Regions from separate parts of the Brachybacterium halotolerans subsp. kimchii genome, predicted to be linked through region 1. Evidence: predicted binding sites of a transcription regulator. Region 1 holds the regulator's gene; the other holds the start of a gene.

Region 1 (4,821 bases):
GCGCCTCGGCGATGCGCGCACGGCCCGCGGCTAGGGTGGGCCGGTGCCTGCCGCCCCTGAAGCCTCCGCGTCGCCGATCGCCGATCTCGACGTGCTCATGGACGCCGCCGTGGAGGGACTGGAGGGGACGCGCCGCGAGGGCCAGACCCGGATGGCGAACGCGGTCGACACGGCCCTCGAGGGACAGCGTCACCTGCTGGTCCAGGCCGGCACCGGCACGGGTAAATCCCTCGCGTACCTCGTGCCCGCACTGCGCCACGCGGTCGTGACGGGACGGCCGGTCGTGATCTCCACGGCGACCATCGCCCTGCAGTCGCAGATCGTGCGCAAGGACCTCCCGCGCATCGTCGAGGCGCTCGCCCCGCACCTCCCGCGCACCCCCACCTTCTCCCTGCTCAAGGGGCGCGGGAACTACCTGTGCCTGCACAAGATCGACGGCGGCTACCCGAGCGACATCGACCCCGGGGCGCTCTTCTCCCAGACCGCCGCCGATCCCGCGAGCGGCTCCTCCGAACGCCTCGGGGAGCAGGTGAAGCGGCTGCGCGAGTGGTCTGCGCTCACCGACACCGGCGACCGCGACGATCTGGACATGCCCGTCTCCGACCGCGCCTGGCACCAGGTCTCGGTGACCGGCTCGCAGTGCCTGGGAGGGCACTGCCCGCTCGTGGACCAGTGCTTCGCCGAGCGCAACCGCGCCGTCGCCCGCGAGGTCGACCTCGTGGTCACCAATCACGCGCTGCTCGCGATCGACTCCTTCGACAACCACGGCATCATCCCCGACCACGACGCCGTGGTCTTCGACGAGGCGCACGAGCTCACCGCTCGCGTGACGAGCGCCGTCACCGACCAGCTGACCGTGGGCATGGTGCGCGGAGCCGTGCGCGAGCTGCGCGGTCTCGGCGTCGCCGCGACCGCGCTCGACGACGCCGGCGAGGAGCTGAACACGGTCCTGCCCGAGCTGCCCGACGGACGCGTCATGGGCGCCCTGCCCGCAGCCGCCACCGACGCCCTCACGCACCTGCGCACGGAGGCGCGCGGCGCGCACGCCGACGCCAAGGACGCGGGCGGCGACGCACCGACCGCGGCCGGCGCCCGCAAGGCGGTGCGCGCGAACCTGCAGGAGATCGTCGATGTCTGCGAGCGTCTCACCGCGCCCGACGAGGACGATGTCGTCTCGGTCTCCCACTCCGAGCGCACCGGCCGCTCGAGCCTCCAGGTCGCCCCGCTCGACGTCGCGGGCGCCATGCGCGGACGCATCCTCGAGGACACCACCGCCGTGCTCACCTCCGCGACGCTCGCCCTCGGCGGACGCTTCGAGCCGTCCGCCCGCGCCATCGGACTGGGCTCGCGCCGACGCATGGACGCCGAGGACGTCCCCCCGCTCGAGGACCGCAGCGCGTGGGCGGGGATCGACGTGGGCAGCCCCTTCGACTATCGCCGCCAGGGGATCCTCTACGTCGCCTCCCACCTGCCCGCGCCCGGCCGTGAGGGCCCGTCGCTCGCGATGCTCGACCACCTCACCGAGCTCGTCGAGGCCTCGCACGGCGGGGCGCTCTGCCTGTTCTCCTCGCGGCGAGGAGCGGAGGCCGCCGCCGAGCACGTGCGCGCGCGACTCGACCTGCCGATCGGCCTGCAGGGGGAGGACTCCCTGCCCCGGCTCGTCGAGCAGTTCCGCGGCGACGACACCGCGAGCCTGTTCGGGACCATCGGCCTGTGGCAGGGCGTGGACGTGCAGGGACGCACCTGCCGCCTGGTGACCATCGACCGTCTGCCGTTCCCGCGCCCCGACGATCCGCTGACCTCCGCGCGCTCCGAGCGGGCGGACGCGGAGGGCGGCAGCGGCTTCATGCAGGTCTCGGTGCGCCACGCCTCGCTGCTGCTCGCGCAGGGGGCAGGGCGACTGATCCGCTCGCACGAGGACCGCGGCATGGTCGCGGTGCTCGACCCGCGTCTGCGCACCAAGCGCTACGGGGCCGTGCTGCGCGAGGCGATGCCGCCGCTGTGGCCCACGCAGGATCCCGAGGTCGCCCTCGCCGCCCTCGGACGACTGGCCCGCGCGGGGGAGTGAGCGCGGGGCGATGGGCGCGCGTCAGACGGCGCGCAGCACCGCCACGACCTTGCCGAGGATCTCGGCGTGGTCGCCCAGGATCGGGGCGAACGCGGGGTTGTGCGGCATCAGCCAGACGTGGCCGTCGCTCTGGGCGAAGGTCTTGACCGTCGCCTCCCCGTCGATCATCGCCGCCACGATCTCGCCCTTCTGCGCGACCGGCTGCGAGCGCACGACGACCCAGTCGCCGTCGCAGATCGCGGCGTCGACCATCGAGTCACCGACGACCTGCAGCAGGAACAGCTCCCCGTCGCCCACGAGCTGCTGGGGGAGGGTGAAGACGTCCTCCACCTGCTCCTCGGCGGTGATCGGGATGCCGGCGGCGATCCGGCCGACGAGCGGCACGCTCACCGATGCGGAGGCCGCGGCGGCGCCGATCGCCTCGACGGGCGCGAGGGTCGGCTCGCCGGCGTCATCGGGCAGCACCACCTCGAGCGCGCGCGGGCGCTTCGGATCGCGGCGAAGGAAGCCCTTGCGCTCGAGCGCCTGGAGCTGATGGGAGACGGAGGAGGGGGAGGTGAGGCCGACGGCATCGCCGATCTCGCGCATGGTCGGCGGGTAGCCGTGGCGCTCGATGGCGGCGGTGATCGTCTCGAGGATCCGTCGCTGGCGCGCGGTGAGGCCGTCGTCGGTCAGGTCGGGACCAGAGGTCGTCGGGGTCATCTGCGCGGCTCCTCGCTTCGTCTGTCCCACCCCTGCGATTCAGTGGGACTCGTCGCCCAGCCTAGGCGTCGGGCGGCTTGATTCCAAACATGTGTTCGAGGAAGGTCTTGCGTGTCGCGCACGACGGGCCTACAGTCGTACACGTATTCGATCGAACAGGAGTTCGGACAATGGCCACCATGCTTCCCCTCCCCACCTCTTCGGCCCACGCCGAGCAGGCCTCTGCTCGCAAGGGTGTTCGACTGCAGCTCACCCGTCGCGGCCGCATCCTGCTGGCCGCCATCGCGTTCCTCGCGGGGATCCTCGTCGCCCTGCTGGGCGTCCTCGTCCTCGGCGTCCCCTCCGCCTTCGCGGGCGATCCGCAGGAGCCGGTCACCGTGACCGTGCAGGCGGGGGACACCCTCAGCGACTACGCCGAGCAGTACGCGCCCGCCGGGGAGGACCCGCAGGACTTCGTGCGCGAGATGCGTTCGCTCAACGGCCTCTCGAGCCCCCGCATCACCGAGGGGCAGTCGCTCGAGCTCCCCGAGGGCAGCGTCGACGCCGCCTGAGTCGGCGCCCCCTGATCCGTCAGGGGCAGTGCGACGGGAGCCTCATGGCTCCGCTCTCCGCCCCGCGGTGCGCCCGGTAGGCTGGAGGACGTGCACTGCCCGTTCTGCCGCCACCCCGATTCGCGCGTCGTCGACTCGCGCACTGCCGACGACGGCGCCTCGATCCGGCGTCGCCGCCAGTGCCCGAACTGCTCGCGGCGCTTCTCCACGATCGAGACGGCATCCCTCTCGGTCGTCAAGCGCTCGGGAGTCAGCGAGGCGTTCAGTCGCTCCAAGGTGATCTCGGGAGTGCGCAAGGCCTGCCAGGGCCGTCCGGTCAGCGACGACCAGCTCGCTGTCCTCGCCCAGCGCGTCGAGGAGACCATCCGCCAGAGCGGCCAGGCCGAGGTCGACGCCCACGCCGTGGGCCTCGCGATCCTCCAGCCCCTGCGCGAGCTCGACGTCGTCGCGTACCTCCGGTTCGCGAGCGTCTACCAGGACTTCGACTCCCTCGACGACTTCGAGTCCGCGATCTCGGAGCTGCGTCAGGACGCGTCCGCCGGCAGCGGAGGCGCGGCGTCCTGAGTCGCGGAGCGGCCCGTCGGCCCTCGATACGAGGCCTGCGAGCCGCGGGAATCGTGGGGGATCCGTGTCGATCGGTGGAAAACGGTCCGAAGCACGGCCGTCATGCCCTTAAGATGTTCAGGGTGCGCCCAGCGGGCGCGCCGCCGACCGGCGGTCGTGGAGGGGAAGCCACGGCCGCCGGTCTTCTCATGTCCGGGGTGAGGAATCGACCGCGGGGCCGGTGAGACCCGCCGGGAGCTCCCGAGCGTGCACCACGTCCAGGCGCTGGGTCGCACGGGTCATCGCGACATAGAGGTCGCCGGCGCCGCCCTCGGAATCGGCGAGGATCTCCGCGGGCTCCACGAGGACCACCCCGTCGAACTCGAGGCCCTTGGCGTCCTGCGGGGTCATCACGGCGATCGGGTCGTCGATGCCGCGGCTCCCGGTGCCGATGCGGCCCAGTTCGTCCCGTGCCCGCAGCGCGCGCACGACATCCTCGAGCAGCCGTCCCGGAGTGAGGACGACGAGGCGCCCGATCGCCTGGGCCTGCTGCGCGGCGACGGCGTCGGCCACGGCGTCCGGCAGTCCCGCGCCGTCGGCCGAGTGCAGCAGTACCGGCCAGTCGCCCTCGCGCACCGAGGTGACCTCGGTGATCGGGAGATCGCGTGACTCGGCCACGGCCTGCGCCACGTCCATGATGCGACGCGGCGTGCGGTAGTTGACGCTCAGCGGCTCGACCTCGAGACGATCCTCGACGTACGGGGCGAGCGCGCGCTCCCACGAGGAGGTCCCCGCCGACGACGAGGTCTGCGCGACGTCGCCGACGATCGTGAACGACTTCGAGGGGCAGCGGCGCATGAGCGTGCGCCACATCATCGCCGAGAGCTCCTGCGCCTCGTCCACGACCACGTGCCCGTAGGTCCAGCTGCGGTCCTCCGCGGCCCGCTCTGCGAGCGT
Region 2 (4,821 bases), 590 kb from region 1:
CGTCGTGGTCGACGAGGGCGAGCGCGCGCAGCCCGAGCCGCGCGGCCTCGGCGACCATGTCCTCGGGGCTCGAGGCGCCGTCGAGGAAGCTGAAGTGCGAGTGCGCGTGCAGCTCGGCATAGGCGATGTCGGTGCGGGGGCCGCCATCGGTCGACGGGGTCGATTGACCGGTCTCCCCCTCCGCCGGCTCCCCCGCCGGCGCATGCTGCGGCGGCAGCGCGCGCTCGGACGGCACGGGGCGGTCCGAGAGCAGCGCCTCGAGGTCGTTCCAGGAGGGCGGCCCCAGGAACCAGCGGCTCATCGGGACTCCTCCGCCATCGATCTCCTCGTCATGGATCCCCTCGTCTTGGATCCCCTAGTCATGGATCCCCTCCACGGTCCAGGCGCCCTCGCGGCTGAGCAGCACGAGGGCGCGCCCGGGCTCGATGACGACGGCGAGGCGGGCGGCGCGTCGACCGTCGGGCCGCCACCAGCGCTCGTCGAGGACCGTGGGCGCCCCGTGGGCGAGCACGCGGTGGGCCCTGCCCGCGGCGACGCCGTGGCTCACGAGCGCCTCGATCCCGTCGGCCCCCGCGCTCCCCGCCCGCGGCACCTCGAGGACCGCGGGCGGGGCGCTCAGCAGGGCGCGGGCGGTGACCACGACCTCCGCGCCCTCCGCGTCCCGCAGCACCACGAGCGGCGGGGTGCGCAGCACGACCGACGGCAGCGGGCGCGGCAACGACCCCGGCCACGGCCCGGGCCGCGCCGTCGGCCGCTCGCTGCGCCAGGGCACCAGCGCCACCTGCTCGGCGAGCAGACGGCCCCCGACCTCGACGGGGACGAGCACCGCCTCCTCCCCCGCGAGGCCCTGGGCGCGGGCGAAGGCGCGGCCGGCCCGCTGCGCGGCCTCCCCCGCGCTCCCCCACAGCGCCGGCGCGCCCTCGCCCGCGGGGAGCAGCTGCACGGGCTGGAGGGCGAGCCGCGTGATCTGCCCGGTCTGCTCTCCGCGCAGCCGCGCCCGGGTGATCCAGCCGTCGCACTGCCAGCGGATGCGGTCCACGACGTCGGCCGGGGACAGGGCACCGTCGTGGCGCCAGGTGCGCTCCATCTCCTCGCCCGAGGCGGTGAGCGCGAGGATCCGCAGACGCGTGCAGATCAGTCCGCGCGCGACGAGCATGCCGTGCAGCTCCTCGGCCATCGGCCGGGCCGCGAAGGCCGCCTGGTCCACGCGCACGAGCGGCGGGTCCAGGGTACGAGCGACCTCGAGGGGCTGCGTGGGATGGTGCGCCTGGGGCGGAGTGGGCTCGCCCCCGCGCGCGAGCAGGTGCAGCTGGGCGACATCGGGCCCGAAACGTGCGGCGACCGAGGTCGCGGGAAGGTCCGCGAAGTCCCCGAGAGTGCGGATGCCCAGGCGCTCGAGCAGGTCGATGACCTCGGCGAGGTCCACGCGGCGGGTGCGGTCGGCGTCTGCCGCGGGCTGGTCGCGGTGTCCCCATCCGGGGCCGACGGGCGCGTCGCGCAGGGCGGAGATCGCGTGCGGGCCCAGGTAGTCCCGGCTGCGACCGGGGCGCACGATCCTGCCCGAGCGCGCGGCCAGGAGCGCGGCGAAGGGGCCGTCGGCGATGCCGACGACGGCGTCCCAGCCGGTGAGCTCGGCGACCGCGTCGACGATCGCCTCGGCGAGGGCATCCTCCCCGCCGCGGTGGCGGGCGGGTCCGCGTGCGGACATCAGCAGCACCCCCGGGCGCAGCACGTCCACACCCGCGGCGACGGTGTCCACGGCGGCCGCGACCAGCTCGAACAGGGCGCTCTCGTGCTCGACGTCGGCCTCGACCACGACGGCCTCGGGACACGCGGCCTGCGCGGCGCGGCGGCGCATCCCGATCCCGACGCCCACCGCGAGGGCGGCGGCATCGGCATGGGAGACCCGGTGGCGGTCCATGACCACGACGGGAGCCGACGCCCCCTCCGCCGGGGCCCCGGCCGCGGCCCCGGCCCCGCTCCCCGCCCTGGCGACCTTCTCCCGGGCGAGCTTCTCGCGCGCGGCGAGGAGCGGCCAGGCGGGGACGACGACGGCCGCGATGCGCGTCGCGGGCGGGGCGTCGGCGTGATCCTCCCCGCCGGCCTGGTCCTCCCCGTCGACCTGCTCCTTCTCGTCGACCTGAGCCTTCTCACCCGTGGGCATGACCCCGGGCAGCAGGAGCTCGTTCCCGCTCATCCCGCCCTCCGGATCACGCGCAGCGGGGCGGGAGCGGCCTGGTCGGGCACGACCCGGCCGGGAACGGCCTGATCGGGCACGGCGACCTCGGCGAGGAGGCCGTGCACCTCGGGCAGCACCACGTCCACGGCGCGGCCCTCGGGGATCCCGCGTCCGGCGGCGCTCACCCGCAGGGTGCGCCGGCGCAGACGGCCGGTGCCCCGTCCCAGCCCCTCCCACGACTCCGCCTCGGCGCGCAGGTGCAGGTCAGCGCGGGCGACGGGGGCGGCGGCGAGGACCAGGGTGTCGTGCGCCCGTGCGCGATCGGTCAGGCTGCGCCAGAGGGAGGCCGTCAACCGCAGTCGCGGGCCGAGCACGAGCACGCCGACCCCGTCCACGAGCGCGGACAGCAGCTGCGGCAGCTGCGGCATCTCCTCGACGGCGGTGGCCGGGGCGATCGCGAGGCGCTCGAGATCGAGCCCGGCGTCGCGCGCGGCGCGCAGGCCGAGGTCCGGCATGCCCGCGAGCGCGCACCAGCCGTCCTCCCCCGCCGCCGCGGCGGCCATCGCGAGCATCAGGGAGACCGAGCAGGAGCCGTCGACCGCGACCGTGCTCCCCGCGCGCAGGGATCCGTAGGGAGCGAGCGGGGCGAGCGGCGGGGGCAGGGGCACACGGCTGTGCTCGTCGGCTGCCCGGACCCGCGCGGTTCCCGCGCCCGCATCGGGCGCAGGTGTCCGACGGGACGGTCCCCCGGGGCCGGCGGAGCCGACGATCCCCGTCGGCCCGCCGAGGCCGACCGGAGCGTCGGGACTGGTCGGTCCGCCGAGCCGCGCGGGCTCGCCGGGACCCGTTGTCCTGACGGCGGAGAACGCGGTGCGGTCGATTCTCCCGCCATGGCGCGCGGTGGTGCGCTCGGCGGCGCCGAGCGCGGCGCGAGCGCGGGCGAGCCGCTCCTCCTGAGTGCCTCGTCCCGCCGTCCGCGGCGGCGTCCTCTCCTCGTGCGGCGCCGATGCCTTCCCCTGCGTCGGCGCCTCGTGCATCTGCAGATGCGTGCTCATGCTCCACCTCCTCCTGTTCGGCCGTCACCCAAGATCGAACACGCGTTCGAATTCTACGCCCGCCCCGATGCATCGGGGCGGGCCCGACGGTCGTGCGGACCTCGCACTGCGGGGTCGCCGAGGAGTCTTGATCACCGGACCGACATCTGAGCTGGAGCGATCTTCCTATCCAGTGATGCATATCACACTAGGACGTGCGTTCGAGCACTGGTGCTCGGGCGAGCGATGGTGTTGCATAGAGGTATGGACATTTCGGGCACGATGCGGTGCATGCCGATGAGGGACGGCGGGGACGACCCCCGCCGCATCCCTGGTCGCGCACGTCAGCTCGTGCTGCGCGATGCGCCCGCAGGAACGGAGCGCGTGTGCGAGATGGTCGCGGTCGATGCGGCACCCGGGAACGGGCTGGAGGTCCTCGACATCGCCCACGCGCTGGGAGACCTCGCGAAGAATCCGGGCGGCCCCTTCGGCGCCGCGGACACCGATCTCACCGCCTTCGAGCTCTCCGACACCCTCGCCGCCTTCGAGCAGCTGCGCTCGGCCCTCGGCGCGCTCGAGATCCGGGTGACCACAGCCCTCGACGAGCGTCTGCGCGAGGAGGACTCGGCGCAGGGCGTCCCCGAGCGCGATCACGGACGCCGCGTCGCCGGCGAGATCCGGATGGCCTCCCGGGTCTCCCCCGCCATCGCCTCGGCGCGGCTGCACTCCGGCAAGCGGCTCGTGCGGGACATGCCGCGCATGTTCGAGGCCCTGGCCGACGGGCGCATCGGACTCGATGCCGCCCATGCGATCGGGCGCAGCAGCGGTCCGCTCCAGCCGGAGCAGCGGCGAGAGGTCGATCGGATCATCGCCTCGCGCGAGCCTGATCTCGACGGCGCCTCGCCCGCTCAGTGGGGCCGGGAGGTCTCGGCCCTCGCCCAACAGCTCGATCCCCGCGGCGAGGACGGACGACATGTGCGGGCGCGCATGCAGCGCGGAGTGAGTGTCACGCCGGGGGCGCACGGCATGGGGCACGTCCACGCGCACCTCTCCGCGCTCGACTGCGCGGCGATCCAGCGCAAGCTGACCATCGAGGCGCAATCGCTCACGGCTCAGGGCGACGCACGCGCGCACGCGCAGATCATGGCGGACCTCTTCTCCGACACCCTGCTGGGGCGCGATGAGCAGATGGACCCCGTGCACCTGGAGGTCGGCGTCGTCATCACGGAGCGCACTCTGATCGCACCGGTCCACGGCGACCCGGCGATGATCGAGGGCTACGGAGTGGTGCCGCCGCGGGCCGTGCGCGACGAGATCGTCCAGCGACTCCCCCACCCCGAGCACGAGGCCGCGCACCGCGCTCTCACGCAGAACGCTCCTGCAGACGACGCCCCCGCAGAGAACGACCCCGCGCAGGACGCGCCCGTCACGGCCGGCGCGATGCCGGAAGAGGGTCGGACGCTCACCGACGACGACCTGCTCCCGCCGCAGGAGCCCGCGGAGACCATCGCGGCGGGCCCCCTCGACGAGGAGTCCCGGCTGACGCTCCGGCGTCTGTTCACCCATCCCGCTTCCGGCGAGCTGATCGCCATGGAATCGCGTGCCCGC

The links. The regulator LexA, encoded in region 1, represses DNA repair genes until DNA is damaged. The targets are predictions, from matches to a motif close to TCGAACANNTGTTCGA.
Region 2: a site for LexA is predicted at 3,269-3,284, ahead of Bra3105_RS02420 (DnaE2-dependent mutagenesis accessory factor ImuA'). Genes of this name have one in related genera too.

Annotation. Positions count from the first base shown of each region.
Region 1 is NZ_CP086254.1:1,110,207-1,115,027, reverse strand. It holds gene Bra3105_RS04985 (ATP-dependent DNA helicase) at 98-2,068, shown strand; gene lexA (transcriptional repressor LexA) at 2,090-2,770, opposite strand; gene Bra3105_RS04975 (LysM peptidoglycan-binding domain-containing protein) at 2,950-3,321, shown strand; gene nrdR (transcriptional regulator NrdR) at 3,412-3,885, shown strand; gene Bra3105_RS04965 (HelD family protein) at 4,072-4,821, opposite strand, start outside.
Region 2 is NZ_CP086254.1:523,205-528,025, reverse strand. It holds gene Bra3105_RS02430 (error-prone DNA polymerase) at 1-301, opposite strand, end outside; gene Bra3105_RS02425 (DNA polymerase Y family protein) at 356-2,197, opposite strand; gene Bra3105_RS02420 (DnaE2-dependent mutagenesis accessory factor ImuA') at 2,194-3,234, opposite strand; gene Bra3105_RS02415 (HNH endonuclease) at 3,505-4,821, shown strand, end outside.